Regions from separate parts of the Nakamurella deserti genome, predicted to be linked through region 2. Evidence: riboswitches for the same ligand, from Rfam matches in the RefSeq annotation. Region 2 holds a riboswitch; each other region holds the start of a gene.
What was found. Region 2 has a riboswitch for S-adenosylmethionine ahead of DB033_RS11970 (DUF4395 domain-containing protein). Riboswitches for the same ligand answer to the same signal wherever they lie in the genome.
Positions count from the first base shown of each region.

Region 1: it holds a riboswitch for S-adenosylmethionine, as region 2 does, so the genes downstream of both, DB033_RS16390 (amino acid ABC transporter permease) here and DB033_RS11970 (DUF4395 domain-containing protein) in region 2, are expected to answer to the same signal.
Region 3: it holds a riboswitch for S-adenosylmethionine, as region 2 does, so the genes downstream of both, DB033_RS21840 (putative leader peptide) here and DB033_RS11970 (DUF4395 domain-containing protein) in region 2, are expected to answer to the same signal.
Region 4: it holds a riboswitch for S-adenosylmethionine, as region 2 does, so the genes downstream of both, DB033_RS15875 (aminotransferase class V-fold PLP-dependent enzyme) here and DB033_RS11970 (DUF4395 domain-containing protein) in region 2, are expected to answer to the same signal.

Region 1 is NZ_QCXS01000003.1:682,946-690,706, reverse strand. Features, by position in the region: gene cydD (thiol reductant ABC exporter subunit CydD) at 1-538, shown strand, start outside; gene cydC (thiol reductant ABC exporter subunit CydC) at 535-2,193, shown strand; gene DB033_RS16400 (TioE family transcriptional regulator) at 2,257-2,973, opposite strand; gene DB033_RS16395 (erythromycin esterase family protein) at 3,033-4,217, shown strand; SAM riboswitch class IV at 4,297-4,413, shown strand; gene DB033_RS16390 (amino acid ABC transporter permease) at 4,685-5,740, shown strand; gene DB033_RS16385 (amino acid ABC transporter ATP-binding protein) at 5,737-6,501, shown strand; gene DB033_RS16380 (ABC transporter substrate-binding protein) at 6,572-7,615, shown strand; gene DB033_RS16375 (FAD-dependent oxidoreductase) at 7,687-7,761, shown strand, end outside.
Region 2 is NZ_QCXS01000002.1:2,613,718-2,621,478, forward strand. Features, by position in the region: gene DB033_RS11950 (Clp protease N-terminal domain-containing protein) at 1-127, shown strand, start outside; gene DB033_RS11955 (FAD-dependent oxidoreductase) at 488-1,441, shown strand; gene DB033_RS11960 (hypothetical protein) at 1,438-1,665, shown strand; gene DB033_RS11965 (TerC family protein) at 1,777-2,886, opposite strand; SAM riboswitch class IV at 3,375-3,488, shown strand; gene DB033_RS11970 (DUF4395 domain-containing protein) at 3,523-4,014, shown strand; gene DB033_RS11975 (PucR family transcriptional regulator) at 4,018-5,208, opposite strand; gene DB033_RS11980 (DedA family protein) at 5,409-6,137, shown strand; gene DB033_RS11985 (hypothetical protein) at 6,209-6,511, opposite strand; gene DB033_RS11990 (TrmH family RNA methyltransferase) at 6,624-7,319, opposite strand; gene pyrE (orotate phosphoribosyltransferase) at 7,324-7,761, opposite strand, start outside.
Region 3 is NZ_QCXS01000003.1:669,827-677,587, reverse strand. Features, by position in the region: gene DB033_RS16355 (DUF1684 domain-containing protein) at 1-796, shown strand, start outside; gene DB033_RS16350 (NADPH-dependent FMN reductase) at 839-1,330, shown strand; gene DB033_RS16345 (GNAT family N-acetyltransferase) at 1,334-2,017, opposite strand; gene DB033_RS16340 (NtaA/DmoA family FMN-dependent monooxygenase) at 2,080-3,450, opposite strand; gene DB033_RS16335 (LLM class flavin-dependent oxidoreductase) at 3,447-4,658, opposite strand; gene DB033_RS21840 (putative leader peptide) at 4,723-4,809, opposite strand; SAM riboswitch class IV at 4,847-4,960, opposite strand; gene DB033_RS16330 (methionine ABC transporter permease) at 5,031-5,693, opposite strand; gene DB033_RS16325 (methionine ABC transporter ATP-binding protein) at 5,716-6,741, opposite strand; gene DB033_RS16320 (MetQ/NlpA family ABC transporter substrate-binding protein) at 6,776-7,741, opposite strand.
Region 4 is NZ_QCXS01000003.1:568,148-575,908, forward strand. Features, by position in the region: gene urtA (urea ABC transporter substrate-binding protein) at 1-554, opposite strand, end outside; gene DB033_RS15845 (VOC family protein) at 957-1,352, shown strand; gene DB033_RS15850 (LacI family DNA-binding transcriptional regulator) at 1,565-2,572, shown strand; tRNA gene DB033_RS15855 (tRNA-Phe) at 2,642-2,718, opposite strand; tRNA gene DB033_RS15860 (tRNA-Asp) at 2,766-2,839, opposite strand; tRNA gene DB033_RS15865 (tRNA-Glu) at 2,928-3,000, opposite strand; gene DB033_RS15870 (pilus assembly protein TadG-related protein) at 4,915-5,334, opposite strand; SAM riboswitch class IV at 5,491-5,604, shown strand; gene DB033_RS15875 (aminotransferase class V-fold PLP-dependent enzyme) at 5,649-7,067, shown strand; gene DB033_RS15880 (MDR family MFS transporter) at 7,151-7,761, opposite strand, start outside.

The DNA of each region.
Region 1 (7,761 bases), on a different contig from region 2:
CAGCGGCAGCGGCAAGTCGAGTGCGCTGTCACTGATTGCCGGGACGGTGCAACCCGAGGCGGGAACGGTGCTGGCGGGCGGGGTTCCGCTCGCCGAGGTGGACCCGGACGGCTGGCGGTCCACGGTGGCGCAGCTGGTGCAGGCACCGCACCTGCGGGCCGGGACGGTGCGGGCCAACGTCACGGCCCTGCGTCCGGACGCCCCGGTCGCCGCGGTGCACGAGGCGCTGTGGTGCGCCGTCGCCGACGAGGTGGTGGCCGGCCTGCCCGACGGGCTCGACACCGTGCTCTCCGAGGGCGCGCCGGAGCTGTCGCAGGGGCAGCGGATGCGGATCGCGCTCGCCCGTACCCTGCTCGCTGACCGGGCGGTGCTGATGCTGGACGAGCCGTCCGCGGCGCTGGACGCGGACACCGAGGCCGAGCTCGTGCGTCGGCTGCCGACGGCGCTCACCGGCCGGACAGTGATGCTGGCCTCGCACCGGGAGGCGTTGTGGGCGCTGGGTTCCCGGGTGGACATCGGCGGGATGGTGGCGGCGTGATCGCGGTCCTGCGGATGGTGCGGCCGGCCTGGCGGCGGCTCGGGTGGGCGTTGGTGCTGGCGGTGCTGTCCACCGCGGCCGGGGTGGCGTTGCTCGCCGTGTCGGCCTGGCTGATCACCCGGGCCGCGGGGATGCCGCCGGTGCTGACCCTGATGGTGGCCATCGTCGGGGTGCGCGCGTTCGGGATCGGCCGTGCGGTGTTCCGCTACTCCGAGCGGCTGGTGGCGCACGACGCGGCGCTGCGGGCCCTCGTCGAGGTGCGGGTCCGGCTGTACGCCGGATTGGAACGGGTGGCGCCGCAGACGTTCTGGGGGACCGGTGATCTGCTGCGGCGGGTGACCGCCGATGTCGACGCGGTCGGTGACCTGATCCTGCGCGGCTGGTTGCCGCTGGTGTCGGGGACGGTGGTGCTGGCCGGTGCGGTCGGGCTGCTCGCGCTGCTGTCGCCGGCGGCGGCCCTCGCGGTGCTCGCGGCGGCGCTGATCGCCCTGGTCGTTTCTGTGGTCGCGGCCCGCCGCAGCGTGGCGCTGGAGGCCGCGGTCGAAGAGCTGCAGTCGACGCGGACCCGGATCGTCACCGAAACCCTTCAGGCCGCGTCGGATCCCGAGGTGCTGCTCGACGACTGGCGCGACGGCCTCGACCGGACCGATCGCCACGAGGAGCGGCTGGCGGCCGCTCTCGGACGGTGGTCCGGGGCGGCGTCGGCGGCGACGGTGGCGGCGTTCGGGCTGGCGGTGACTGCGTCGTGGTGGCTGGGGGAGCGGGCCGGCGTCGGCGGTGAGGCGCTGGCCGTGGTGGTGTTGCTGCCGTTGGCCCTGACCGACGTGGCGCTGACCCTGCCGGTGGCGCTGACGGCGCTGGTCCGGGGTCGTGCGGCGGCCGGTCGGCTGCTCGAGGTGATCGGGTCCGGCGAGGTGGTCGCGGACGTGCCCGCGGTACGGCCGACGTCCATCGACGTGCGGGGACTGACCGTGCAGTGGCCCGGTCGCGACGAACCGGTGGTGGAGGACGTGGATCTCCGGCTGAGGCCCGGTCGGCGCATCGCCGTGGTGGGGCCCAGTGGCTCGGGCAAGTCGACGTTGCTGGCGGCGCTGCTCGGGTTCGCGCCGGTCACCGGCGGGACGATCGAGGTCGACGGGGCGACGGACGGACACGCGGCGCGCCGGACGGCGATGTCGCTGTGCGACCAGCAGGCGTACCTGTTCGACTCCACAATCGCCGAGAACGTCCGGCTGGCCCGCGCCGACGCCACCGACGCCGAGGTCGCCGCCGCGCTGCACGCGGCCCGGTTGGGCGACTGGATCGCGGGGCTGCCGGCCGGGATGCACACCCGCGTCGGCCATCTCGGCGCGATGATCTCCGGCGGCCAACGGCAGCGGGTGGCGTTCGCCCGGGCGCTGCTGGCCGGACGGCCCTACCTACTGCTCGACGAGCCGACCGCCGGGCTGGACGCCGCGACCGGCCGCCGGCTGATCGACGACATGCTCGCCGCATCGGCGGAGGTCTGCGTCGTGCTGGTCACCCACGACCGCGACCTGCTGGCCGGCTTCGACGAGGTGCTGACGCTCGGGGGCCGTCGGGCGCCACTGACTCCCGCCCGGGAAGCGTGCGGACCTGGTGGCCGGGGGTGGCTCCCGGCTGCGGTGTCACGCTGACTCGGGGCGGATCACTCTCACCGGCGAGAGAAATCCGCCCGAGAAGGCCTGACACGAAACGCCTCAGGCGCCGGGCAGACCGTCGAGGTGGGCGTCCAGCGCGGCGGCGCCGCGCAACATCGCCCGGCCCCGCGCCGCCAGCCGGGCGTTCCAGTCGTCGAGCATCGCGGCGAGCGGCTCGACCCCGCCGGCCGCACGGACCTGGGCGACGACGGGGGCGATCCGGTCCAGCCGGTATCCGCCGCGGCGCAGCTGGTGCGCGAGCTGCGCGTCGCGGACGTCCGCCGGCCCGTAGACCCGGTAGCCCGTCCGTGGGTCCCGGTGGGGCCGGACCACGCCGGCCCGCTCCCACTGGCGCAGCGTCGCGGGTTGCAGGCCGAGCCGCCGCGCGAGGGGGCCGACGAAGGTGTCGCCCGTCGTGGCCGGCGCGGGATCCACGTCGCGCAGCGCGGATTCGACGGCCCGAAGGGTCCGGCGGTCGTCGAGCAGCTGGGCGTGGCTCTCGTCGATGATCCGCAGCGCGAGGTCGACGTCCCCCCGGGTGACCGCCTGCAGGACGGCGGTCGCCGTCCGGTGTCCGTGGCCCGGGACGAGGGCCACGAACGCCCGCAGCGCCCCGGCGTGCACCTCCGTGTAGACGCGGTGACCGTGCGGCGACCGGACCGCCGCAGGCAGGATGCCCGCCGCCTCGTAGTTGCGCACGGTCTGCGCCGACAACCCGTGGGAGCGCCCCAGGTCGACCGGCCGCTGCCGGTCGGTGCTTTGAGGTCTGCCGGTCAACGACCTGCCCGTTCCTGAGCCGAAGTCTCACTCGGGTGTTCAACGATACCGTTGAAGGGATGACCGATCCGCACCTCCCCGTCCATCCGCTGGATGCCGCCGCGGCGCTGACCCTGTTCCCCGCCCCGCCCCGGGTGCTCGCCCTCGGTGAACCCACCCACGGCTCCGAGGTCCTCCTGGAGCTCCGCAACGACCTGTTCCGCGATCTCGTCGCCACCGCCGACTACCGGACCATCGCGCTGGAGACCGACTGTCTCAACGGTCTCCTCGTCGACGACCACGTCACCACCGGAGCCGGCGACCTCGACGACGTGATGGCCCGCGGCTTCAGCCACGGCTGGGGAGCGTCCCCGGCGAACCGCGAACTCGTCAGGTGGTTGCGGGAGGTCAACCGCGACCGACCCGCCGACGACCTGGTCCGTTTCGCCGGCTTCGACGGACCGCTGGAGATGGCGGCCGCGTCGAGTCCCCGGTGCGCCCTCGAACCCTTGCACCGCTTCCTCGCGCACCACCTGGGTGACGATCGGATGCCCTGTCCTGTCGAGCTCCTGGGCGAACTGGTCGGACCGGACGATCGCTGGACGGACCCGGCCGCGATGTACGACCCGGCGCGGTCGATCGGCGGATCCACCGACGTCGCCCGGTTGCGGGTGATCGCCGACGACCTCGTCGCCCTGCTGGAGGCCGAACGACCGGGCCTGCGGTCGACGTCGTCCGGGCGGGAGGTGGAGCGGGCCGAGCTCCGGGCCCGCTCGGCGGTGGGGCTGCTGCGGTATCACGCCGCGATGGCCACTCCGGCCGGCGACCGGCTCCAGCGGCTGTGCGCCCTGCGGGACGCGATGATGGCCGCGGAACTCCTCGCGCTGGCCGCCCGCGGTCCGGTGTTCGTCCACGCCCACAACAGCCATCTGCAGCGCACGGCCAGCACCATGAGCATGGGCGGCCCGCCGTTCTCCTGGTGGGGCGCCGGCGCTGTCGTCGCCTCGCATCTCGGCACCGACTACGGACACCTGGCCGGTGCGGTCGGCACGGTCCGGGCCCACGGTGTGGACGTTCCGGCGCCGGACACGCTCGAGGGGCTGCTGCACGCCGTGCCGACGGGGAGGTTCCTGATCGACGCCCGTTCGTTGTCGGACGCCACGGCCGGTCCGCCGGCCCGGGTGTCGCCGTGGTTCGGCTACGCCCCGCTGGATCCTGCGCAGCTGGACACCGTCGACGGCGTGGTCTTCGCCCGGGACGCCTGAGCGCGGCCGTTCTCGCCCCCATCCGTGACTCCTACCACCTCGGTTGCATTTGACGGCAGCTCGACGTAGCGTCATCCCCGGTCACGAGTTCCAGCGATCAGCTCCGGCTTGCTGGGCAGCAACCCTCCCTCCGCGGTGGGGTGCTCCGGATGAGGACCTGGCGGCACCGCAGCAGCGGTCACCGCAAGCGCGGGCAGCTCGACTGCCCCGAACGGGAGGGCAGGATCGTGGGCGCGTCACCCTGCACCTGCGGCGGCGGTCCGGTGCGCTACCCGCGCTTCCGGCTGCACCTCGACCTCGGACGGCTGAGCTCGTCCCTGTGTCCCGCCATCCGGGTCTGACCGATCCCCCGCGTCCGCTCCCGCGGACGACCCCCGCCGTTCCCCGCACCCGAACGGTGGCGCACCTCCGAGCCAGTCCCGTGCGCACGTCGCACGGCGTCCCCGCACACCATCCGAAGGCATCCCATGACGACCCTGTCGACCCCATCCGGCGTGGCCGCGACTCCCGGCCCGCCATCCGCACCGCCGCGGCCGGAACCGAGACCGGCCCCCCGTGACATCGAGATCCGTTACAGCACCATCGATGTCGACGCCCTGACGGTGGCCCGGCGGTGGCACCCATGGCGCTGGATCGCCACCGCCGCGGTGCTGGTGCTCGGCGCCCAGTTCGTGCACGGCCTGGCCACCAACGAGACCTGGGACTGGCCCACCTTCGGCGAGTACATCGTCAAGGACTCAATCCTGCGGGCGCTCGGGCTCACCCTGGAGCTGACGCTCTACGCGGTGGCCATCGGGTTCGTGGCCGGCATCGGCATCGCCGCGGCCCGGCTCTCCCGGATCCCGCTGCTGAAAGCCGTGTCCTGGGTGTTCGTCTGGGCCTTCCGCAGTATCCCGCTGCCGGTGCAGATCCTGTTCTGGTTCAACATCTCGGTGCTCTACAAGACGCTGAGTCTGGGGATCCCCTTCGGGCCGTCGTTCTTCGATTTCTCGGTGCGCAGCCTGTTCTCGCCGTTCACCGCCGCGGTCATCGCCCTTTCGCTGCACCAGGCCGCCTACGCGGCCGAGATCATCCGGGCCGGCATCATCTCCGTCGATCCCGGCCAGACCGAAGCGGCGGCGTCCCTGGGCATCCCGCGGCGCCGGCAGTTCTTCGCGATCGTCCTGCCGCAGGCGATGCGGGCGATCGTGCCCAACGCCACCAACGAGGTCATCGGGATGGTCAAGTCCACCTCGCTGCTGGCGGCCGTGGCGGTGGCCGACCTGTTCTACCAGGTGCAGGTCATCCTGGGCCGCAACGGCCGGGTCATCGCCCTGCTGATGGTGGCGACGGTCTGGTACATCGCGGTCACCACCGTGTTGACGGTCGCCCAGTTCTACGTCGAGCGGTACTTCGCCCGCGGGTCGTCGCGGCACCTGCCCCCGACGCCGCTGCAGCGACTGCGGACGAAGGTCGGCCATCTGGTGTTCCTGGCCCGGCAGGCGCGACCGGGCCGCGAACGAGACGCGGAGGCGGCGTCATGACCGCGCCGGCGCTGGAGATCAAGGGCGTCCACAAGGCCTTCGGCGCCCACGAGGTGCTCAGGGGCGTCGACCTGACCGTCCGGGCCGGCGAGGTCACGGTCATCCTGGGCCCGTCCGGCTCGGGCAAGTCGACGCTGCTGCGGGTGATCAACCACCTGGAGCCCGCCGAGCGCGGCGTGGTGCTGGTCGACGGTGAGCTGATCGGCTACCGGCTGGACGGCACGACGCTGCACCGGCTGAGCGAGAAGCAGATCCTGAAGCAGCGCTCGGCCATCGGCTTCGTGTTCCAGAACTTCAACCTCTTCGCGCACCGCACGGTCCTGCAGAACGTCATCGAGGCGCCGGTCTCGGCGCAGGGCCGGCCGCGGCGGGAGGTGGAGGCGGAGGCCCGGGAGTTGCTCGCCCAGGTCGGCCTGTCCGACAAGTTGCACGCCTACCCGCGGCAGCTCTCCGGCGGCCAGCAGCAGCGGGTGGCCATCGCCCGGGCCCTGGCGCTGCGGCCCACGGTCATCCTGTTCGACGAGCCGACGTCGGCCTTGGACCCGGAGCTGGTGGGTGACGTGCTCGCCGTCATCAGCGATCTCGCCGCCCGGGGCATCACCCTGGTCGTCGTCACGCACGAGATCGGCTTCGCCCGGCAGGTCGCCGACACCGTCGTCTTCCTCGACGAGGGCGTCATCGTCGAACAGGGCCCGCCCACCGAGGTTCTCGATCACCCGCGCGAGCCACGCACGCTCGCGTTCCTCTCCAGGGTTCTCTGACCTGATCAGCCTCCCCGCGAGCTCCCGCGGGGTCACCCCGGCGGCTGCGGCCGCCCCCGAAAGGAATCCCATGTCTCCCCGCTCCCGACGACCGCTCGCGTGGATCTCGGCCCTGGTGGCCGTCACCCTGGCGACCAGCGCCTGCGGCAGCTCCACCGGGACCGCCGCCGACGGCGACGCCGCGGCCAGCACCGTCGCCGCCGGCGCCATCGCACCCGCCGCCGACGAGTCGTCCGTCCCGCCCGCCGGTGGTGGCGTCAGCTTCGACCTCAGCCCCGAACAGGCGGGCCGGGTCACCGTCGCCGCCGTTCCCGAGATCGCCGCCCTGGTCCCGGCCGAGATCCGCGACAAGGGCACCCTGGTGGTCACCGGCTCGGCCGGCACCGCCCCGCCACTGCGCTTCTACGCCACCGACGACACCACGATCATCGGTAGCGAGGTGGACATCGCGTACCTCCTCGGTGACGTCCTCGGGCTGGATGTCCAGATCCAGGCGGCCGACTGGGCACAGAACTTCGTCAGGGTCGATTCCGGCGAGGTCGACGCCTTCATCTCCAACGTCACCGTCACCGAGGAGCGCAAGGAGAAGTACGACTTCGCCACCTACCGCCTGGACAACCTCGCCTTCGAGGCCCGCGCGGACAGCACCGTCACGATCACGAAACCGGCTGATGTGGCCGGACTCTCGATCGCCGTCGGTTCGGGGACGAACCAGGAGGCGCTGTTGGTGAAGTGGAACGAGGAGAACGTCGCCGCCGGTCTGGAGGCGGCCGACATCCAGTACTACCAGAACGCCACCGACTACTACCTGGCGCTGTCGTCGGGCCGGATCGACCTGTACTTCGGTCCGAGTCCGACCGCGGAGTACCACGCCGCGGTGACCGGCGAGACGAAGGTGGTGGGCCGCTTCTCCGGGGCAGGCGATGCGCTGCAGGGCAAGATCGCCACCCTGACCCTGAAGGGCAACGGTCTGGCCGAGGCACTGCAGGCGGCCATCGACCACACTCTCGCCGACGGCAGCTACCAGCGGGTGCTCGACCGCTGGGCCATCAGCAGCGAGGCCGTCCCGTCGTCGGAGCTCAACCCGCAGGGACTGCCGAAGACGACCGGCTGACCATCCGTTCCGGCCCGCTCCGGCCCCGGACCACCGGGGCCGGAGCATCCCCATCGATCGAGGACCTCCCGATGACCAGCACCCTCCCGTCCACCGGACCCCGCGTCGCCGTCGTCGGCGCCGGCGTCATGGGGTCCGCCGCCGCC
Region 2 (7,761 bases):
CGACGAGGCGCAGTTGCTCGTCGCCGGACTGCAGGCCGAGGTGGGCACCGTGCCGCGGCTGATCGCACTGGCGGGCGTCGACCGGGACGACCTGATCGCCCGGCTGCGGGAGCGCCCCGCCGCCTGACGTGGGACGCGGCGCCCGCACACCGCCGAACCCGCCGAGCGCGCCCGGCGGTGTGCGGCGTCGGGACGGGGACGTCCCGTCCGCTGGTCTGACCCGCCGAGCGCGCACGGCGGTGTGCGGCGTCGGCACGGGGACGTCCCCTCCGCTGGGCTGACCCGCCGAGCGCGCCCGGCGGTGTGCGGCGTCGGGACGGGGACGTCCCGTCCGCTGGTCTGACCCGCCGAGCGCGCCAGGCGGTGTGCGGCATCGGCACGGGGACGTCCCGTCCGCGGGGCGAACCCTCCCCGGCCGGCGGGCGCGCAGGACACGCCGGTGGCCCGCGGGACCGCGCCACCGACAGCGTCGGGCACCATCGTCGGCATGACCGACGTGCTGGTGATCGGAGCCGGTGTCACCGGCCTGACCACGGCCGTGCTGCTGGCCGAGCAGGGCGCCCAGGTGGTGGTCCGGACGGCGGAGCCGCCCGCGCAGACCACGTCGGTGGTGGCCGGCGCGCTGCTCGGCCCCGTCCACGGTGAACCGGACGATCCGCGGGTCCGTGGGTGGCTGGAGCACGGCGACGCGGTGTTCCGGGAACTGGCCGCGGATCCGACGTCGGGGGTCCGGGTCCGCCGCGGCCGGCTCTTCGAGCCCGGCGAGCCGGAGCCCTCGATCCGGGCCACGCCCGGGTACGCGGTGTGCACCGGAGAGGACGCGATCCCCCGGCCCGGGACCACCTACCGCGCGGAACTCCCGCTGGCCGACATGCGCGTCTATCTTCCCTACCTCGTCGAGCGGCTCGGCCGGGCGGGCGGTGTCGTGGAGCTCGGCACGGTGGCGACCCTGGCCGAGGCCGCTGCGATGGCGCCGGTGGTGGTCAACTGCGCCGGCGTCGCCGCCGGAAGGCTCACCGGCGATGCCGATCTGCACCCGGTGCGCGGCCAGCACGTCATCGTCGCCGATCCCGGTCTGGACGAGTTCTGTTACGAGGGCCACGCCGCCGCGTGGACGAGCTGGTTCCCGTACGGCGACCGGGTCGTCCTCGGCGGCGTGTCCGTGCCCGGCGTCTGGGACCGCACCCCCGACCCCGGGGTCACCGCAGCGATCCTGGAACGGGCCGCGGCGCGCGAGCCGCGACTGCGGGGTGCCGAGGTTCTCGGGGTCGAGGTGGGGCTGCGTCCGCGCCGTTCCACGATGCGCGTCGAGGCCGGCACCGTGGGCCGCACCCGGGTGGTGCATCACTACGGCCACGGCGGCAACGGGGTTCAATGGTCGTGGGGCACGGCACGCGACGCGGTCGCCCTCGCCCTGACCGGAGAGGAGCACCAGCGATGACCGACCCCCGCAGGTCCGGCGACGCGGGCAAGAGCTCGGAGCAGATCCTGGCCGAGGCTCTGCGCGCCCGGGCCGGCGGCACGCCCCGTGTGCCGACACGCAGCACCGCGACCGCCCGACCGGTGGCGGCCCGCCCGCCGATGACCATCGTGCAGCTGGTCCTCGCGGCAGCCATCGCCGGACTGGTCATCGGCATCCTGGCAGCCGTCCTGACGCTCGTCTGAGCCGGATCCGCGCAGTTCCGGCCCTTCCGCACCCCGAACGACCGGACGCCGGGCCGCTCACGGTGAGCGGCCCGGCGTCGGCGGGTCGGCGGGTCCATGGACCCGGATGGATCAGCTGCGGTCGGGCCGCCCGGTCGGGCCGGGCCGGTCCTCGGTGGCCACCGCCGCGGCGGCCGCGGCGGCACCCTCGGCCCGGTCGGCCGACGTGTGCGGGTGCTCGATGCCGTCCACGATGTCGTGGCGGTCGTGGGCCTGCAGTTCCGCGTCCTCCAGCGTCTCCTCCTCCTCCGGCGGCAGCGGCTTGCGCAGCGACAGCACGATCGAGAGCGTCAACGCGACGACGATGACCGCCAGCGAGACCAGCGACGGGATCTCCGGGATGGAGGTCGAGATGGTCTTGTGGCCGGCCTGCAGGAACAGCTTCACGCCGATGAAGGCGAGGATGAAGGCGAGACCCTTGCTCAGCAGGTGGAACTTCTTCAGCATCCCGGCGAGCAGGAAGTACAGGGCACGCAGGCCCAGGATGGCGAAGGCGTTGCTGGAGTAGACGATGAACGGGTCGCTGCTGACGGCCAGCACGGCCGGCACGCTGTCGACGGCGAAGATCAGGTCCGCGGCCTCGATGGCCACCACGACCGCCAGCAGCGGGGTGGCGATGCGCTTGCCCGCCTCCTTGTAGAAGAACTTGGTGCCGCGGTACTCGTCGGACACGGGCACGATCTTGCGGAGCATCCGGACCGCGAAGCTCTTGCCCGGGTCCATCGACTCGTCATCGTCCTTGAGCATCTTGATCGCGCTGTAGATCAGGATGGCGCCGAAGACGAACAGCACGGCGGTGAACTTGGTGACGATGGCGACACCGGCGGCGAGGAAGATGCCGCGGAACACCAGGGCGCCGATGACGCCGTAGAACAGCACCCGGTGCTGGTACTCACGGGGCACCTTGAAGTAGCCGAAGATCAGCGCGAAGACGAACAGGTTGTCGACGCTGAGGGACTTCTCCAGCAACCACGCGGTGGTGAAGTCGACCGCGGCGCCGCCGCCCAGGGTCAACCAGACGACGACGGCGAAGATCAGCGAGAGGCCGACCCAGACCGCGCTCCAGATGGCGGCTTCCTTGAACTTGATGACGTGCGCACCGCGATGGGCGAGCAGGTCGACGGCCAGCATGATGACGACCACGGCGCCGAAAGCGGCCCAGGCCCAGAGGGGAACGTTCACGGCAGTCCTTCGCAGGGGGAGTCGGGTGTGGTGCGGGTTGGCGCTGCGGCAGACCTCGCCGCGATGTCTCCAGAGTGCCGCCCTTCCGACTGCCCAACCATGAACACTTCGACACAAGGTGCGCCCTTTTCGTTGCCGAACCTCGGCAGATTCACTCCGAAGATGGTAAACGTCTGTCAAAGCCCTCGGAGTGGTGTGCGACCGCGGACCGACGGGACGCGGATGGAGGTCAGCCGACTCCGGCCCGACGCCGACCGGCCCCCCGGACGCACCCCCGGGCGCGGCTGTCGCGGTGGCGCCGGACCCGCGCGCAACCGAGGCGCGGCTGTCGCGGCGTCACCGACCCACGCCCGACCGGACGCACGTCGGGCGCGGGCTGCCGTGCTGTCACCGACCCACGCCCGACCGGATGCGCGCCCGGGCGCGGGCTGTCGCGGTGTCGCCGACGCAGTCCAGACCCGGATGCGCGCCCGGTATCGTGGCGTTCAGGTGATGAGCGTCAGCGACAAGCTCTGGCTGGCTGACCGGCAACCCTCCGCGACGACGGGGTGCTCCAGGAGAACCACCTGGCCGGCGTCGACCGACGCCGGCAACGTCGTGACCGGATGCCGTCCGGTCCCGTTCCCGGGAGCTGCCGTGGCTGCGGTGTTCGCCTTCCCCCACCCCGTCAACGAGAAGGCCGCGCGGGCCGTCGCCGGCCTGGTCGTGCTGCTGAGTACCGCCGTGCTGGTCACCGGCAGCCCCTGGTTGCTGGGCCTGCTGGCCCTGGGCTTTCTCGCCCGGGTGGCGGCGGGGCCGCGGTTCTCGTTGTTCGGGCGGCTCGCCACCCAGGTCATCGCGCCGCGACTCGGCCCGGCGGTACCCGTGCCCGGACCGCCCAAGCGGTTCGCGCAGGCCGTCGGCGCGACGTTGTCGATCGCGGCCTTCGGGTGCCTCGTCACCGGTTCTCCCACCGCCGCCCTGGTGCTGGTCGGGATGATCACCGTGGCGGCCACGCTGGAGTCGGTGTTCGCCGTGTGTCTCGGCTGCGTCGCCTTCGGTCGGTTGCAGGCGCTCGGCGTCATCCCGGCGTCGGTGTGCGAGGCGTGCAACGACATCCGGCTGCGGCGACCCTCGGCCACCTCCTGACGGTCAGGCCCGGTCCGGCCAGCCCAGCAGCCGGGCGCCGGTGACCGCGGTCTGCAGCTCGAAGCGCTGCGCCGGGTCGGCGGGGTCGCGTCCGGTAAGTTCGGCGATCTTGGCCAGCCGGTAGGTCAGCGCCCGCACCGACAGGTGCAGCGAGCGACCGGCCAGGGAGGCGTTACCACCCGCGGCGAAGTACGCCTCGAGGGTCTGCAGCATCGGCTCGACACCGCCCCGGGCGTGCACCAACGGCGCCAGCACCGTCTCGACAAGCTCCAGCATCGCGGCCCGGTCGCGCACCAGAACCCGGTGCATCAGCAGATCGGCCGCGTCCAGCACCTGGGCGGTCCCGCCCAGCTGGGCACCCAGCTCGAGTGCCTCCAGCGCCTGCTCGTAGGACGCCCGCACGCCGCCGGGGCCCTGGTGCGCCCGGCCCACCCCCATCCGCCAGGAGCCCACCGCGGCGGTCCGGCGGAGGTTGACCCCCTCCCCGGGATCCGACGGCAGGCTTCCGGTCAGGCCCGCGATCACCTCGTCGATCGCCGCCCGGTCCGGCGCGGCGAACACGACGACCAGGAGTCCGTCCTTGGTGGTGACCAGCGCGTCGGCGTCGGCGCTGCCGCCCTGGATGGCCCGTTCGAGCAGGGTCGTCAGCGGAGAGCTGTCGGTGAAGTCGCGTTCGGCGCGCACCACGATGACCGCCTGCGGGCCCACCAGGCTCAGGCCGAACAGGCCGGCGCGCTGCACGAGGTTGGGCAGCGCCTGCGCGCCCCCGATCAGCAGGTCGTCCACGAACTCCCGGCGGGCGGCGACCTGCGACCGGACGAGATCCCGCCGGGCGAGCTGGTACCCCTCGATGAGGACGGCGACGGCGTCGTCGACCGACCGCAGCATCACCTCACCGGCCTGCACGACCGCCGCCGGATCGTCCCGGGCCGCGACCACCTCGGGGAGATGCCGCCAGAGCCGCCAGGCGGCGGACAGGTAGAGATCGACGAGCGCCCGCGGCGGCACCCCTCGATCGGCCGCCGCGCGGCCGGCGTCCCGGTAGCGGGCGAGGTCGCGGCGCTGCAGCCGCCGGCCGGACGCGACCGCGTCGACCAGCACCGGCAGGAAGTCGTCCAGCAGGGCGACATCCACCCCACCGGCGTCGGCGGCCGCGCGGGCGCCGATCTCGGCCACCGGTGGACCCTGCGTCACGCTGCCTCCCGGATCGGACACCGGCGGACGGGCCCGCACCGATGAGCAAGGTACCGGCTCGACCGCGCGCCCACCCCACCGCGGGCGCCACCACGCAGCGTGAACCCGGTCCGGCGACCGGGGGAACCGCAGGTTGCGTGGGTGTGGCCTTCCTCGCGAAGCCCCCGAACGGCGGGGTCACTGATCCATACTGGTCGACGATGATGACGACTGAACTCGCCCTGCTGCCCGGCTGGCTGGACCCCTCGAACCTGATCTCCTCGCTGGGATCGTGGGCGGTGGTCGGCGTGCTGCTGATCATCTTCGCCGAGTGCGGCATCCTGATCGGCTTCTTCCTCCCCGGTGACACGCTGCTATTCCTGGCCGGCCTGCTGGTCGCCCAGGGCGCCGCCGGCGGTATCGACATCAACATCTGGTTGTTCGTCGCACTGCTGGCGCTGGCCGCCTTCGTCGGCAACGTCGTGGGCTACTGGATCGGTTACAAGGTCGGTCCGGCCGTCTTCAGCCGCCCGGACGCGAAGTTCCTGAAGAAGGAGCACATCGACCGGTCCGCGGCGTTCTTCGAGAAGTACGGGAAGATCACCGTCGTACTGGCCCGGTTCGTGCCGATCGTGCGCACGGTGGCCACCGTGATGGCCGGTGCGTCGAAGATGGACCGCAGGATCTACCTGACCTACTCCGCCATCGGCGGGATCATCTGGGTCGCCACCGTCACCCTGGCCGGCTACTTCCTCGGCCAGATCACCTTCATCCGCGAGAACGTCGACCTCATCTTCGTCGCCGCGGTCGCGGTCATCGTGCTCGGCCTGGTCGTCCCCGCGGTCATGCACCTGCTGCAGAAGCGCCGGAAGGGCATCAGCCCCGCCGAGTCCGACGCGGCGGTCGACGACGCGGCCGAGGGCATCGAGAACGACGCCAAGACCGTCTGAGTCCCCTCACTCCGACAGAACCCCCGGGCCGACGGCCCGGGGGTTCTGTCGTCCGGGGCGTCGGAGTCCGGTCAGCGGGCGGTGCACCAGCCGTCGGGCAGGCTGATCCCGATCCCCAGGAAGGACGTCGCCTCCCGTGTGGTCGGGTTGTCGACCGCCCCGGAGACCGAGTCGCAGGCCTGTCCCTGGACCTCCTCGGCGTAGCTCACGACCTTGTCGCGCTGCTGCCACGCCACGAGGACCAGGACCGCAGCGACGACCAGGCTGATGATCTTGCCGACGATCTTGCGGATCACGATCGCGAGCAGCAGCCCGATCACGGCGATGGCGATGATGGCCACGATCGCCACGGTCTTCACGGTTTCCAGGTCCACGCTGGTGAGGGTAACCGGCGCGGCGGGGCGTTCCGGGTACGCCGGCTCGGCCGGTCCCGGCGGGCGCGTTCGTGGTCGTGGCGGCGTCGCGGTCCGCGACGGGACGCCGTGCTCAGGCCGGCGGTGGTCCGGCGTGCTCGCGGATCCAGGCGTGCATCACGATCCCGGCGGCCACCCCGACGTTGATGGACCGGGTCGAGCCGAACTGGGCGATGGACACGTGGAGGTCGGCCGCGGCGGTGGCCTCCGGGCTGAGCCCCGGCCCTTCGGCACCGAAGAGCAGGACGGCCCGCTCGGGCAGTGCGGTGCGCTCCAGGGGTGCCGCTCCCGGCAGGTTGTCCACCGCGACCAGCACGAGACCGCGTCGCCGGATGTCGTCGGCGAGTCCCCCGACCGTCGGGTGGTGCTCCAGGTGCTGGTACCGGTCGGTCACCATGGCCCCCCGCCGGTTCCACCGGCGCCGGCCGACGATGTGCACCCGGGCCGCGGCGAAGGCGTTCGCGGTGCGGACGACGGTACCGATGTTGTGGTCGTGGCCCAGGTTCTCGATGGCCACCTCGAACGGGAACCGCACCCGGTCGAGGTCGGCGACGATGGCCTCGCGCCGCCAGTAGCGGTAGCGGTCGACGACGTTGCGGCGGTCGCCCGCGGCCAGCAGCTCGGGGTCGTAGTGATCGCCGGCCGGCCACGGCAACGGGTGCGGGCCGACGCCGACCTCCTGGCCCGGCCGCTCCCACTCCGTCGGTCCGGTCGGCTCGGGCGCGGCGCTGTCGCGCTGCGGCTCGACCGGCGACGCCGGGTCGGTCACCGGGTCACTGAGGCCGGTCGCCGAGGCCGATGTCGGCCCGGCTCAGGACGCTGCGGTAGGCGATACCGGCCGCTTCGAACACGCCGGCCGCCTCACCGCCACGGTCGAGGATGGTCGCCACGCCGATCACCTCGGCCCCGGCCTCGCGGACGGCGGTGACCGCGGTCATCGGCGAACCGCCGGTCGTGGTGGTGTCCTCGACGACGAGCACCCGGCGGCCCCGTACGTCGGGGCCCTCCACCTGGCGTTGCATGCCGTGGCCCTTGGCCGACTTGCGCACCACGAAGGCGTCCAGGGGCCGGCCGTCGGCGTGCAGCATGGCCGTGGCGACCGGGTCGGCGCCGAGCGTCAGGCCGCCGGCCGCGGCGAAGTCCCAGTCGGCGGTGAGCTGCCGCAGCAGTCGTCCGACCAGCGGCGACGCCTCGTGGTGCAGGCTGATCCG
Region 3 (7,761 bases), on a different contig from region 2:
GACGAGCACCACGCCGACGGACCTGCAGACCGACTGGCAGCGGTGGCACACCGCCCGGGAGACCGATCTCGCCGCCCCCCACGGCTGGCTGTCGATCGTCGACCTGATCTGGCTCGCCGACACCCCGGCGACCACGTCCGCGGTTCCGGGCCGGTTCTCGCTGACGCCGGACGGGACCGCCCGCTACGAGCCCGACGGGACGACCGGGGTGACCCTCGGCGACACCGGCCGGACCGTGGACGCCGCCGTGACCGCTGACGGACCCGAGGGCGGCAGCGACATCTGGCTGCGGCACGGCGCGGTCGCCGTCGAGCTGATCCGCCGCAGCGAACGACTGGCGATCCGGGTCCGGGACAGCACCGCGCCCACGCTGACCCGGTTCCGCGGAGTGCCGGCCTACCCGGCGACACCGGGATGGGTGCTGACCGGGACGTTCCTGGCCGGGCAACCGCATCCGGTGGTGGTCGGGGCGGCGACGCCCGGCCTCACCCACGTGGTGACCGTGGTCGGCACGGTCGACGTCGAGATCGACGGGGTGCCCCAGCGGCTGCGGGCCGTGTCCGGTCCGGGCGGCCGGGCCCAGCTGGCGTTCCACGACCCGACCAACGGACTCGACACCGCGCCCTGGCGGACGCTGACCTTCGACGCGACCCCGGGGCCGGTCACCCTGGACTTCAACCGCACCGTCAACCTGCCGTTCGCGTTCTCCGCGTTCGGCACCTGCCCGCGGCCCGTCGAGGGCAACGTCGTCACCCGGCCGGTCACGGCGGGGGAGCGCACGCCGGACCCGGTCTGAGAACCCGCCGCCTGCACCGCTCCGTCAGAACGGATTCCCACCATGCGCACCGCCGTCGTCGCCGGCAACCTCAAGCCCGCCTCCCGCACCCTGGCCGCCGCCGAACTGCTCGCCGAGCGGTTGACCGGAACTCCCGCGGAGGTCGTGGTGGACGTCGTCACGCTCGGACCGGGCCTGCTCGCCTGGGGCGATCCGGGCGTGTCCGCGGCGATCGAGGCGGTGCGGGCGGCCGACGTGCTGATCGTGGCGTCGCCGACGTACAAGGCGACCTACACCGGCGTGTTGAAGCTGTTCCTGGACCTGTTCCCGACCGGCGGCCTGGACGGGGTCACGGCGTTCCCACTGATGCTCGGGGCGGGTCCCGGACATGCGTTGGCGCCGGAACTCTCGCTCAGGCCGGTGCTGGTGGAGCTGGGTGCGGTGTGCCCGAGCCCTGGTCTGTATCTGCTGGACTCGGCCTGGGCGGAGCCGGACGCCGGCGCGGCGTGGCTCGAGGTCGCCCGCCGGCGGCTGCCGACGGGCGACCCGGGCTGACCGTCAGGCCGCGGGCGAGGTCAGGATCGAGAAGTCCGTGTAGCGGCGCAGTCCGAATCCCAGCGAGCGGTACAGGCCGATCGCGCCGACGTTCGCGGCCGAGGCGTGCATCAGCGCCCGGTCGCCGCGCTCCCGGATCCCGGCGGTGACCGCGAGCACCAAACGGGTGCCCAGACCGCGTCCGCGGTAGGCGGGATCGGTGCAGACCGCGCTGATCTCGGTCCAGCCGTCGGGTTTGATCCGCTCGCCGGCCATCGCGGTGAGCTTCCCGTCGTGCCGGAACCCCAGGTAGCTGCCCAGCTCGACGGTGCGCGGCAGGAACGGCCCCGGCTTCGTCCGAGCCACGAGGTCGAGCATCTCCGGGACGTCGTCCGGGCCGAGCCGCAGCGCCTCGGGATCGGCCACCGCGGCGACGGTCCGGTCGACGAGCTGCACGCCGGGAACGGACTCGCCGACGGTCCACCCCGCGCCGGGCCGCGGCCCGGTGCCGGCCAGCAGCACCGTGGCGCCCGGTCCGACCAGTTCCGCGAGATCCACCCAGGCCTGCGGGTCGGCGCTGTCGGCGAGTGCCACGAACAACGCCACGTCCGAGCGGTAGCGGGCGGCCAGACCGTGCCGGACGGCGAGGTGGGCGTGCCGCCCGGTGAGCGCCGACCAGGCGGGGTTGTCCAGCACCGGATCACCCAGCCTCGCATCCGCGGGACCGTGGACCTGGGTGGTGGTGCGGGGGACGTCGGCGGTCTCGGTCGTCACGACGCGACCCTACGCTCGACGCGATCACCCCTGGCCGGGACGGCGAGCCCGAGGTTGTCGCGCAGCGTGCTGCCGGTGTACCCGGTGCGGTGGACGCCCCAGTCCTGCAGGATCGGCACCACCGTCTCGACGAACGGGTCCAGCCCGTCCGGGGTCACGTGCGGGACCAGGATGAACCCGTCGCTCGCGTCGGCCTGCACGTAGTCGTTGATCGTGCGCGCGACGGTCTCGGGGCTGCCGATGAAGTTCTGCCGCGCCGTCTGCCGGATGACGACGTCCCGCAGCGACAGGTGCTCGGTGGCGCCGAGCTCGCGCCACTGCCGGGCCGTGGCCAGCCGGTCGCCGAACATCCGCACGCTGGCCCGTCCCTTGGCGATGGTGTGCTCGCCCTCGACCGGGTCGAACTCCGGCACCGGCCCGTCCGGGTCGAGATCGGACAGGTCCCGGTTCCACACGTGCTCGGCGAAGCGCAGCGCGGTCTGCCCCGAGACCTGCAACCGACGCACCTCGGCGGCGAGATCCTCCGCCTCGCGGTCGGTGTCACCCAGGACGAAGGTCGCGGCCGGCAGCACCAGCAGCTCCTCGGGTCGCCGGCCGTAGCGGCCCAGGCGCCCCTTGACGTCGGCGTAGAACGCCCTGCCGGCGTCGAGGGTGCCGTGCCGGGTGAAGATCGCGTCGGCGGTGGAAGCGGCGAACTCGCGGCCGGCGTCGGAATCGCCGGCCTGGAAGACGACGGGCCGGCCCTGCGGGCTGCGCGGGACGGTGAAGCGGCCGTGGATGTCGAAGTGGTCGTCGCGGTGGGTGAAGTCGCCGACCTCGGCAGACCGGACGAAGGTGCCCGAGTCCCGGTCGGCGACGACCTCGTCGGCGGCCCAGGTGTCGAACAGCACGGTCGCGGCGTCCAGAAAGGCCTTGGCCCGGGCGTAGCGCTGATCCTCGGGGAGGAAGCCGCCGCGGCGGAAGTTCTCCCCGGTGAACGCGTCCCAGGAGGTCACGACGTTCCAGGCGCCGCGGCCGCCGGACAGCTGATCCAGGGTGGCGAACTGCCGGGCCACCTCGTACGGCTCGTTGAAGGTCGAGTTGATCGTGCCGGTCAGACCCAGGTGCTCGGTCACCGCGGCCAGCGCGCTGAGGACGGCGAAGGTGTCGGGCCGGCCGACGACGTCGAGGTCGTAGATCTCGCCGTTCTGCTCCCGCAGCCGCAGACCTTCGGCGAGGAAGAGGAAGTCGAAGAGCCCGCGTTCGGCGGCGGCGGCGAAGCGGACGAACGAATCGAACTCGATGTGGCTGCCGGCGGCCGGGTCGGACCAGACCGTCGTGTTGTTGACGCCGGGGAAATGGGCGGCGAGGTGCACCTGCTTGGTCATGCGGAGACTCCCTCGGGGGTGCGGGTGGCGGCGTAGCGGCTGACCGGGCGGTCGAGGCCGAGACGGCCCCGCAGGGTGCGGCCGTCGTAGGCGCGGCGGAAGACGCCCCGCTGCTGCAGCAGGGGCACCACGGCGCGGGTGATGGCCTGCAGGTCGTGCGGCAGCGTCGCCGGCCGCAGCCGGAAGCCGTCCAGGCCGGCGGCGGCCCAGTCCTGCAGCTGATCGGCCAGCTCGGCCGGGGTGCCGGTGACGATCGTCGCGTCGGAGGTCCACGGAGCGCCGTCCAGGTCGTCGAGCCGCTCCCGGCGGTCACGGGCGGCGCCGGGTTCGTCGTCGAGGAAGACGACGAGGTCGGCGAACACCCGCAGCGGTCCGGCGTCCGCGGCCAGGGTCGCCCGCAGACCCTGCACCGTGTCGACGATGTCGCGGGCGGCGTCCCGGCTGTCCGGGGTGACGAACACCAGATCCGCACCCCTGGCGGCGAAGCGGTAGGGCCGGTCGGTGTGCGCCAGCGCCGCGACGACGGGCTGCCCCTGCGGTGGACGGGGCACGATGGACGGGCCGCGGACGCTGAAGAACCGCCCGCTGAAGTCGATGTGGTGCAGCTTGTCCCGGTCGACGAACCGGCCGGTGGCCACGTCGCGGATCTCGGCGTCGTCCTCCCAGCTGTCCCAGAGACGGCGTACCACCTCGACGTGGTCGTCGGCCTCGGCGAACAGCTCGTCGACCGCTGCGGCGGCGGCGGGGGAGCCGTCGAACACCGGCGGTACCGTCCGGCGCCCGAAGTGCGCGGCGTCGGCCGGAGCGGCCGACACCTGCGGGCGCCAGCCCGCGCGGCCGCGGCTGACGAAGTCCAGGGTGGCGATGGCCTTCGAGACGTGGAACGGCTCGGTGTGGGTGACCTGTGCGGTCGGCACCAGTCCGATCGCCGAGGTCGTGGGGGCCACCCGGGACGCCACCAGGACCGCGTCGAGCCGTCCACGGACCTGGTCGGTGCGACGGTCCGGGCCGTCGCGCCGGGTGGACTGCAGCCCGAGCGAGTCCTCGAGGGTCACCAGGTCGAGGAGGCCGCGCTCGGCCTCCTGGACCAGGTCGGTCCAGTAACCGGCGGTGAACAGGTCGGCGGGCCGGGCGGCCGGTTCCCGCCAGGCGGCCGGGTGCCAGCCGGCGCCGTCGAGGGCGACGGCCAGGTGCAGGGGTGCGGGCACGGTGATGCTCCGTTCGAGGGGGGAGGGACAGCAGACGATGTCGGACCCGCGGACCACCGCGGCGTCACCGGCAGAGCGCGCTGCTCACCCGCTGCAGATCGACGTGCCGGCGGCTGACCCACCGTCGCCCGAAGGCCGTCGTCTCCGACATCGCCGCACCACCATCTCGACTCGGAACGGCGCACCGCCCACTGTGCTTGCCGGGTACCGACGGGACCCGGCCGGGTCGTCACCTGGAGCACCCCACCACCAGAGAGGGTTGCTGGTCGGCCAGCCAGGGCTTGTCGCCGACACTCATTACCTACTGCAAAGGTAGCACTTGGAACGGCCGTCGGCGACGGTCCCGACCGGTTCCCGGCCGGGACCGTCGCGTCAACGGCGCAGCGCGGTCCGGGCCAGCCGGTTACCGACGAACTGGGCGAGCTGCACGATGACGATGATGGTCAGCACCGCGACCCAGGTCACCTCCCAGTCGAACCGCTGGTAGCCGTAGCTGATCGCGAACTGGCCGAGGCCACCGCCGCCGAGACCACCGGCGACGGCGGTCATGTCGATGATCGCGACCAGCACGAAGGTGTAGCCGAGGATCAGCGGGCCCAGCGCCTCGGGGATCAGCAGGCCGACGATGATGCGGATCGGGGAGGCGCCCATCGAACGGGCCGCCTCGATCACCCCCGGGTCGACCGTCACCAGGTTCTGCTCGACGATCCGGGAGACGCCGAAGGACGCGGCGATGACGAGCGCGAAGGTGGCCGCTCCGGTGCCGATGGTGGTACCGATCACCGACAGCGTCAGCGGGCCGATCGCGGTGATGAAGATGATGAACGGGATCGGCCGGACGACGTTCACCAGCAGGTTGAGAACCGTGTACACGACGACGTTCTGCAGCAGACCCCCGCGCCGGGTGGTGAACAGCAGCACTCCGATCACCAGCCCGAAGAAGCCGCCCAGCACCAGCGTGGCCCCGGCCATCCAGAGGGTCTGCAGCACCGATTCGCCGTAGATCGGCCACAGCAGGTTCCAGTCGGTGTTCACCGGGTCACCTCCGTCACGGTGTTCATGCGGCGAGCTCCGTGACGGTGGTGACGTCGCGGAGGCGGTCGACGACGGCGGCCACCGCCGGATCACTGCCGGTCAGGGCGAGGGTGAGGGTGCCGAACGACCGGCCGTCCAGCGCGCCGATACCGCCGTGCACGATCTCGAAGCCGACGTCGCCCTCGCGGGCGGCGGCGCCGAGGACGGCGCCGATCCCGTTGCCGTCGGTGACCCCCACGCTGACCAGCCGGCCTTGGTGGGCCGCCTCCAGCCGGGCGACCTCGGCCGCGTCGGGCCGGTCCCGCAGGACGGTTCCGACGAAGGTCCGTGCGGTCGGTGTCCGCGGTGAGGCGAAGACGTCGAACGTGGAACCGATCTCGATCACCCGGCCCCGCTCCAGCACCGCGACGCGGTCGGCGATGGTGCGCACCACGTCCATCTCGTGGGTGATGACCACGATGGTCACGCCCAGTTCGGCGTTGACCCGCTTCAACAGCCGGAGCACGTCGTGGGTGGTCTCCGGGTCCAGTGCGCTGGTCGCCTCGTCGGCGAGCAGGATCGTCGGCTGGTTGGCCAGCGCCCGCGCGATCCCGACCCGCTGCTTCTGCCCGCCCGACAACTGGTCGGTGTACTCCCACGCCTTGTCGGTGATGCCGACGAAGTGCAACAACTCGGTCACCCGCGCCTCGACGGCCTCCTTCGACCAGCCCGCCACCTTCAACGGGTAGGCCACGTTGCCGTAGACGGTGCGCGAGCGGAACAGGTTGAACTGCTGGAACACGGTGCCGATGGTGGCGCGCACCGGGCGCACCTCCCGCTCGGACAGCGCCGACACCGCTCGCCCGTCGATGACCACCTCGCCGGAGGTCGGCCGCTCAAGCACGTTGACCAGCCGGGCCAGCGTGCTCTTGCCGGCGCCGGAATAGCCGATCACGGCGAAGATCTCGCCGCGCTCGATGCTCAACGAGACGCCGTCCACCGCGGTCACCGCGGAGCCCTTGCCTCGGTAGGTCTTGGTGACGTCCCGGAACTCGATGACCGGGGTCACCGCCGCAACCCTCGGCAGCGGAGGGGTTCCCGGTTCACGAGGCGTCCCGGACGACGGTCTCCAGGCCGGCCAGGATGGTGCCGAGGTCGGCGGCGGGACGGTCGACGATGACGGCAGTGTCCTTGGACGCCGCGACGACCGCCGCCGTCACCGACGGGTCGTGGTAGAGCTGGGCGATCCGCAGGAAGGTGGGGTTGTCCTTCTGGTCCGCGCGCGCGACGAAGGCGTTGATGTACGGCTCGGCCGCCGGCGCCGCCGGATCGTCGTTGTACAGCGCCTTCGACGGGTCGAGATCGGCGTCCAGGGCGAAGTTGTTGTTGATGACCGCGGCGTCGACCGAGGGCAGCGAGGCCACCGTCTGGGCGGCGTCCACCGGCGTCACGGTCACCTTCGAGGCGGCGGCGTCGATGTCGGCGGGGGTGCTCAGCGGGTCGCCACCACCGGTCAGGCTGATCAGGCCGGCCTGCTGCAGCACCAGCAGGGCGCGGGCCTGGTTGGTGGCGTCGTTCGGGATGGCGACCTGGCCGCCGGCCGGGATCTGCGCGAGATCGGTGTGCTTGCCGGAGTAGACGCCCAGCGGTACCACCACGGTCGCGCCGATCGGCGTCAGGGTGTCGGAGTTGGCGACGTTGTAGTTGGCCAGGAACAGCAGGTGCTGGAACAGGTTCAGGTCGATCTGACCCTGGGAGAGCGCCGGGTCGGCCTGGGTGTAGTCGGTGAAGTTGACCAGTTGGATGTCGATGTTCTCCCTGGCCGCGAGATCGACCAGGATGGGCCAGTAGTCGGCACTGGCCTCGGTGGTGCCGACCTTGACGGTGACCCGGTCGGCGGCGGCCGCGGGCTCGTCGCCGCCGCGCAGCGTCGCGAACAGGATGCCGGCGACGGCCACCACGGCCACCACGGCGAGCACGATCCAGCGGGTGGGGCCGCGGTCGCGGCCGGGGCGGGCGGGTAGAGCGGTGATACCGGACGGGGTGGGTGAGTCGGGGGTGGTGCTCATGGGTGTACCTCCAGGGGGAC
Region 4 (7,761 bases), on a different contig from region 2:
GGCAGGATCTGCTGGTTGGTGGTGGCGCCGGTGTAGAAGATGTTCTTGCTCGACTCCAGACCCTCGTACTGGACGGGGTAGTAGAGCAGGGCGTCGTTGCTCTCGAAGACAGGCAGCATGGCCTTGCGAGAGGAGGAGGTCCAGCCCCCGAAAACCGCAGCGACGCAATCGCTCTGGATGAGCTTGGTCGCCTTCTCGGCGAAGGTGGCGGGTTCGGAGGCGCCGTCCTCGGCGACCACCTCGAGCTGCTTGCCGAGGACGCCGCCCGCGGCGTTGATCTCGTCGGCGGCCATCATCAGCGACTCCTGGACGGTCTTCTCGCTGATCGCCATCGTGCCGGAGAGCGAGTTGAGGAACCCGATCTTCACGGAGTCGCCCGAGGTGTCGACGCAGGAGGCGCCCGCGGCGGCCGGAGTGGCCGATCCGGCGGACGAGCTGGTCGTCGTCGAGCCGCCGGCCTGCGGGGTGATCTTGCTGCCGCAGGCGGTCAGCACCAGGACCGCGGTCAGTCCGAGCAGTCCCGCGCTCGTGATGTTTCGTCGGGTGTGTTTCACGGCAACGCCTTTCGCAGTTCGATGGGTGTTCTTCGCGGAACAACGGCCGGCGCGGCGCAACGGTGGGTACCGTGGGAGGCACGCCGGTCAGGAGCGCCGATCCGCCGACAGGCTTTCCGGTGGTTCGAACCGCACGCGAGATCCCCGGCCGCAGAATGCTTCTGTCCGGCACGTCTTCCCGCTCGATCCGAGAGCAACGTATGGGCGAGGTGTTTCACGCAGGGTGGCCGCCGCATTGCTGCCAGATTGCCGGGGCGGGCCCATTGTTGCCGCCAGAAGTCGTCACGACCTCGGCTCACCCGGACAGCGGCTTGACCCAGCCACCGCGGGTGTCGGCCGGCGTGAGCGCTGCGCGCGGCGTGCTCCCGGCCTACACTTCGCCGCATCGACGGAGGTGACCCGATGCCCGTTCGCTGGTACACGACGGTGATCGACTGCCAGGACGCGGCCGCCCTCGCCCGCTGGTGGGCCGGGGTGCTGGACTGGCGCATCGCCTACGAATCCGACGACGAGATCGTCCTGGTGCCGCGGCACGCCTTCGACCCGACCCGGACCCTTCCGCTGGAGCAGCGCGGGCCGGGCCTCGTGTTCGTCCCGGTGCCGGAGGACAAGCAGCGGAAGAACCGGCTGCACCTCGACCTCGCCCCCGGTCCGGTGGACGATCAACGCGCCGAGGTGGAGCGGCTGGTACGACTCGGCGCCAGTCACGTAGACGTGGGTCAACCGGACGACGCCTCGTTCGTCGTGCTCGCCGACCCGGAGGGCAACGAGTTCTGCGTGCTGTCACCGCGGGGCTGATCGCTCGGGTGGGTGATGTGACCTGCCCCATAATGCGTCCCGGTAACCCGGGTTAGCCGACGGAATGAGGGCTCCCGGCCATCAGCGGCGACTCGACCGCTTTGCCGCCCCCGGGACGGATGAAAGGATCACCGTGCCCTGAGGGGGCGGCAACGACGGCGCCACCGGTACGCCCGCCGCCCGTGTCCACCCGATGTTCTGCGAGGAGCCCCGTGGTCCGTCAGCGCGTCACGCTGATGGACGTCGCCGCCCGGGCGGGTGTGTCCAGGACGACGGCGTCGTTCGTGATGACCGGTCGTCGCGACATGCGGATCTCCAGCGCGGCGGAGCAGCGGGTGTTGCAGGCCGCACGGGAGCTGGACTACCGGCCCAATCTGCTGGCGCGCAGTCTCCGGACGAACCTGTCGCAGACGATCGGGCTGATCTCCGACGTGGTGGCCACCGAGCCGTTCGCCGGTCATCTGATCCGCAGCAGCATGACGACCGCGCTGCTGCACGATCACCTGCTGTTCGTCGGCGAGAGCGAGGGCGACCCGGCGGTCGAGGAACAGCTGGTCCGCAGCATGCTGGACCGCGGCGTCGGCGGATTCCTCTACGCGTCGTCGTCGACGCGGGTGGTCGAGGTGTCGGCGTTGTTCGAGTCGCAGCGGCTGGTGCTCCTCAACTGCCTGGCCCGGGGGGACGACGTGACCGCCGTGGTCCCGGACGAGGAGGGCGGCGGCCGACTGGCCGCGACCACCCTGCTCGACGCGGGACACCGCGACGGCATCGTGCTGGTCGGCGAGACCCTGGACCATGTGGTGGCCGGTCGGGACCGGCGACGCGGCATCGAGGCCGCCCTCGCCGACGCCGGCGCCGGACTGGCGGGCGAGGTGGCGACGACGTGGTGGCCCGAGCCGACGTTCGCCGCGATGTCTCGGATGCTCGCCGCCGGGCATCGGCCGACCGCAATCGTGTGCCTGAACGACCGGGTGGCGCTCGGTGTCTACCAGGCACTGGCCGACGCGGGGCTGTCGGTGCCCGGTGACGTGTCGGTGATCTCGTTCGACGACTCGGACCTGGCCGGCTGGGTGCGCCCCGGACTGACCAGCGTGGCGCTGCCGCACCTGGAGATGGGGCGACGAGCGACGGAGCTGCTGATGGCGCCGGCCGGGTCGCCGGTTGTGCACCGCATCGAGATGCCGCTGGTGTCGCGGGAGTCGGTAGGCCCGCCGCGCTGAGCGGAGAGTGGGCGGATGGCCCGGAAAACCAGTCAGCCCCCCGCTGGCCTGACGGCTGCGAAGGGCTGGTGGTGGCCAGGCGCGGGGTCGAACCGCGGACCTTCCACTTTTCAGGCGGACGCTCGTACCAACTGAGCTACCTGGCCTCAAACGTAGGGCCGGGCTCATGTGACTGAACCCGGCCCACGTTCGGCGACCCCGACGGGACTTGAACCCGCGACCTCCGCCGTGACAGGGCGGCGCGCTAACCAACTGCGCTACGGGGCCTCGGTGTTGCTGAGACCTTGGTGCTGAACTGCGTGACGCTGGGACTACTTTACTGCCTCGTGGAGGTGCTCGTGACCTCTGCGCTGCGTACCCCCAACGGGATTCGAACCCGTGTTACCGCCGTGAAAGGGCGACGTCCTAGGCCACTAGACGATGGGGGCTGGAGGAACTCCGCCTCCAACGGCCATCCGTTGGGAGCGAGTCAACTATAGGGGACGAGGTGCGGCGCTCCCAAATCCGCCACGGCGCCCTGCTCCGACGGGGCAGTCGCGCCGCACTCGACCTGTCCACAAGGATCAGATCGTTACTCCCCATCGCCACCGTGGTCGGTACGCTACTCCGATCGGGTCGCGCCAGGCGGGGCCCACGTCGGCGAACGTGGACAGGGGTTCTGGTGGGGCGACGAACGACCGACACGCGACGTGCGCTGCTGGCGCTGATCACCGCGGGGTTGAGTGTGACCGGGATCGCTGCCTGCAGCGCCGGGCAGGCCAACCCGGGAACCACGCTGGCGCCGGTGGACAGCTCGGCGAGTCGGAGCGAGGCGCTCTCCACCGCCACTGATGCCTCGTCCAGTTTGGGGTCCGGAACCGCAGCGCAGCCGACCGATGGCGGATCCCGGTCTGAAACAACGCCCCAGACCCCCGAGTCGACAAGTTCAGAGCCCACGAAGATGCCATGGTCGAATTTGGACCTCAGCCCAGACCAGGTCCGTGAAGCACAGGCAGCGCTCGACGCTTATGTCGGATACCGCCGCGTCTCGGACCTCACCTTCACCGACCCTCGGAGGGATTGGGCTTCAGAGATATACGAATACGCAGCAGACCCAGTGGCGTCTAATCTTGTAAAGTTTGTCAGGGACCCCGCGTTCCAACAGGGCAGCGGAGAAGGCCGCACGATCATCGACCCTCGAGTTACGGAAGTAGGAACTGGAACAGTCGAACTCAGCGACTGTGTCGATAACACTGCTTCCATCTTCGTCGATGCGAATGGAAATTCGCTCATTGCGCCCGATGCACCCGGCTTCTACCGTCGCCATCCGGCAACGGTGTCAGTCAGCCAAATCGACAACCGATGGCTGGTAACCTCCGTGGTTAACGACTTCAGTGTCCAATGCTAGCGATGAGGATTGCCGGCGCAGCACTATTGATGGCGCTCGAGAGCCTCGTTGTATTAGCTCCTGCGTACGCCGACCCAGACCAGCCCTCGGTTTCAAGATCGTCAGCCCCGACGGCCGGTTGTGGCGATCAAGTATGCATCGTCGGCGCGACTGATTCAGTAGTAAAGAAAACGCTGATTGCGGTGGTTACGACAGGAGCCACTGCCGTCAAGTCTTCAATGGAGAGCCTATGCAAGCAACAACCTATGCCTACCCAGCCAGCCGCCGACTCACCGCTCTGGGCGGGACACACGCCAGCAGACGGATTTATTGCCTACGACATTTGTCCGACGAACTCGGCAGCCGTGCCATTTACTAACTCTCAGCCCTATTTCGTTGGGAATGGGACCACACCTACCGCCGTCAGCCCTGAGGCGCTTGCGCTAAGCGCACAGGCAGCTATTCGATTCGTCCCGCCGGTCCTTCACTTTGGACCCGACACGCAAATAGCCGTGAATCGCTGGCTCTACCTGTGGGTTGACAATCCAGGTCCACTGATTGCACAGGCTACGGCTGGAGCGGTGACTGTGACACTCACAGCCACGCTGAGTTCGGTGACGTGGTCCATGGGTGAACCCGCCAACCCAAAGGCGCCTAAGGGGCCACCGGCGACCATCACATGCGACGGCCCGGGGCGCGATCCTGGCCCGACCGCCAACGCGAACATTTCTAAGCCGGCTGCTTCGGACGCGTGCGTCTATGCCTACCGTTGGCGCTCCCTGCCGGAACGAACCGGGGGCACAGCAACCTGGCCGGTCACGGCAACCGCGAATTGGACCGTCACCTGGACATCGAACGTGGGTGTGGGCGGCGCGCTCGACGCCCCGCCGCAGAGCTCCACCACCCCGGTGTCGGTCGGCGAATGGCGCAGCGAGCTGGTCGCCGGCCCCAACTGACCGGACCCGATCACGCGTGATCAGGCCTGGTCGTACCGCAGCCGGCTGCTCGACTCCACGTCCTGACGCAGGGTGGGCGTGAAGAACATGTCGCCGAAGGTGATGGGGGTGTCGGTCCAGCACGTGGCGGTCACCGTGTCGGCCCCGACCACGACGCGCACGCCGACCCGACCCGGGCGCACCGCGAGGTAGGCGATGGCGGCGTCGTTGGCGAGCGCCATCTGTCGGGGCCGTCCAGGCACATCGGCCGCGTCACTGGCCGCCAGCGCCGCCCCGTCGCACTGGTTCTGCAACCGACTGCGCCCCAGGAACGCGGACCCGGCCGCCGTCACCCCGGCCACCAGGAGCAACAGGCACAGCGTCAGGCCGAGCAACAGCGGGGTGATCGACCCCCGGTCGTCCTCGCCGCCGCCGGCATGCCGCAACCCGTTCGGCCGCATGCTCCACCCCGCTTCGTCCGCGACCGGTCCAGCGTAGAGACGTTCACCGGGCAGCATCACCCGTTCGCCGAAGTTGTGGACAACTGAGCCCACCGCTGTGGTCCCGGTTACACCCGCTTCGAGCTCGGCCCGGACCCGTGTTAACGTCGTCGCGTAGGTCATGAGTGCTAGCGACAAACCCTGGTTTGCTAGCCGGCAACCCTCCTCCGCGGTGGGGTGCCCCAGGTGAAGACCTGGCCGTCCGGTTGTCGCCGGCGGCAAGCGCGGATCTCCGGCTCGTCCCCGGCGGTCCTTCGACCGCAAGGAGACCAGCCATGACGCTCACCCTCGAGGACCTGCACTTCCTCACCGCCACCGGTCCCGTCGAGGCCTCCCTGCCCAGCGTCGACGCCGCGACGCCCATCACCGGCGCCCACGCACCGGGCCTGGAGATCGTCGGCGCCGGTCACCGGGTACCCCTGGCCGACGGCTCCCACGTCGAGTACGCCAATCTCGATCACGCCGCGTCCGCCCCCTCGCTGCAGGTCGTCAAGGACGCGGTCGACGCGGTCCTCGAGCAGTACGCCTCCGTGCACCGCGGCGCCGGATTCGACTCCCAGCTGTGCACCGCGCTGTACGAAGGCGCCCGCGAACCCATCCGCGCCTTCGTCGGCGGACGTTCCGACGACGCGGTCCTGTTCACCCGCAACACCACGGACGCGTTCAACCTGCTGTCGCACTGCCTCCCCGACGACACCACTGTCATCGTCTTCGAAACCGAGCACCACGCGACGCTGCTCCCATGGGAGAAGCACACCGTCGTCCGCCTGCCCGCCCCGGCGACCCCGCAGGCCGCCGTCCGCGCCGTCGGGGACGCCTGCCGCGACGCCCGCCGCAACGGGCCGGTGCTGGTCGTGGTCACCGGGGCGAGCAACGTGACCGGCGAGATCTGGCCGATCGCCCGGCTCGCCGCCGTCGCCCACGCCCACGGCGCCCGCATCGCCCTCGACGCCGCCCAGCTCGCGCCGCACCGGCCCTTCTCCATTACCGACCTGTGGGTGGACTACGTCGCGATCTCCGGGCACAAGGTGTACGCCCCCTACGGGGCGGGCGCGCTGATCGGCCGCGCCGACTGGCTCGCCGAGGCTCCCCCCTACCTCGTCGGCGGCGGCGCCACCTCCACGGTGGAGGACGACCGCACCGTCTGGAAGCCCCTCCCCGACCGGCACGAGGCCGGCACCCCCAACATCCCGGGCGTCGTGGCGCTGGCCACCGCCTGCCATGCGCTGCTCACCACGGATCGCGACGCGCTGGTCACCGCCGAACGCGACCTCACCGCCCGGTTGATCCGCGGGCTGTCCGACATCCCCGGCGTCACCGTGCACTCGCTCTTCACCGGCGGGGCCAGCGTCATCGGTGTCGCCACCTTCACCCTGAGCTCGCTGTCGTCTCCGGTCGTGGCCAGCGCACTGTCGGCCGAGTACGGCATCGGCGTCCGCGACGGCGCGTTCTGCGCCCAGCCGCTCGTCCGCCGCCTGCTCGGCGCGGCAGGCTGCGACTCCGTCGACGGCACCGGGCATGCTGTCCGCGCCTCCGTCGGTCTCGGCACCACCACCGAGCACGTCGACCGGCTCATCGCCGCGGTCACCACACTCGCCACCGAGGGCCCGGGACTGCGCTACGTCACCGTCAACGGTCGTCCGCAGCCGCTCCGCGACCAGCGCACCCTGCCGAAGATCGTGGCCTGGCAGTAAGACCTCGAACACGACGGTGGCCCCCGACCAAAAGGTCGGGGGCCACTCGTGTCTAAGGACCGTCTCAGGGACGGTCCAGCGCGTCAGTCGCGACGGTGCCGACCGCCGCTCGGCTTGGTGACCTCAACGGTGGGAGCCGAACCCGCCGTGACGAGATCGTCGTCCTGCTGCCGCTCGCGCTCGGCACCGGCGGCGTCGTTGAGACCGACGTTGCCCGCAGCCGCCGCCGCAGCGGCGTCCTCCTCCTGGATCTCCTGCAGCGCGGACTTGGTGCGCAGCGGGACCTCCTTGAGCAGGAGGACCAGCAGGAAGGCGAGCACCGCGACGATGCCGGCGAGGATGTAGACGACGTGGGTGGAGTCCACGAAGCCCTGCTTCACGGGCTGAGCCAAGGTCGCAGGCAGCGTGTTGATGAACGCGGAATCCTCACTGAGGCCCGCGAGCTGCGCGCCGTACTGCTGCATGGAACTGCCCGACGACGCCAGCGCCTGCTGGAACCCCGGTGTCCCGGCGACCGCCTGCACCTGGGTGTTGACGTTCGTGGGCAGCCCGTTGAACAGCAGCGACAGGAACACCGCGGTGCCGATGGTGCCGCCGGTGGCCCGGAAGAACGTCGCTGAGGACGTGGCCACACCGATGTCGCGGGCCTTCACCGTGTTCTGGACGGCCATCATCATCGTCTGCATGTTCAGGC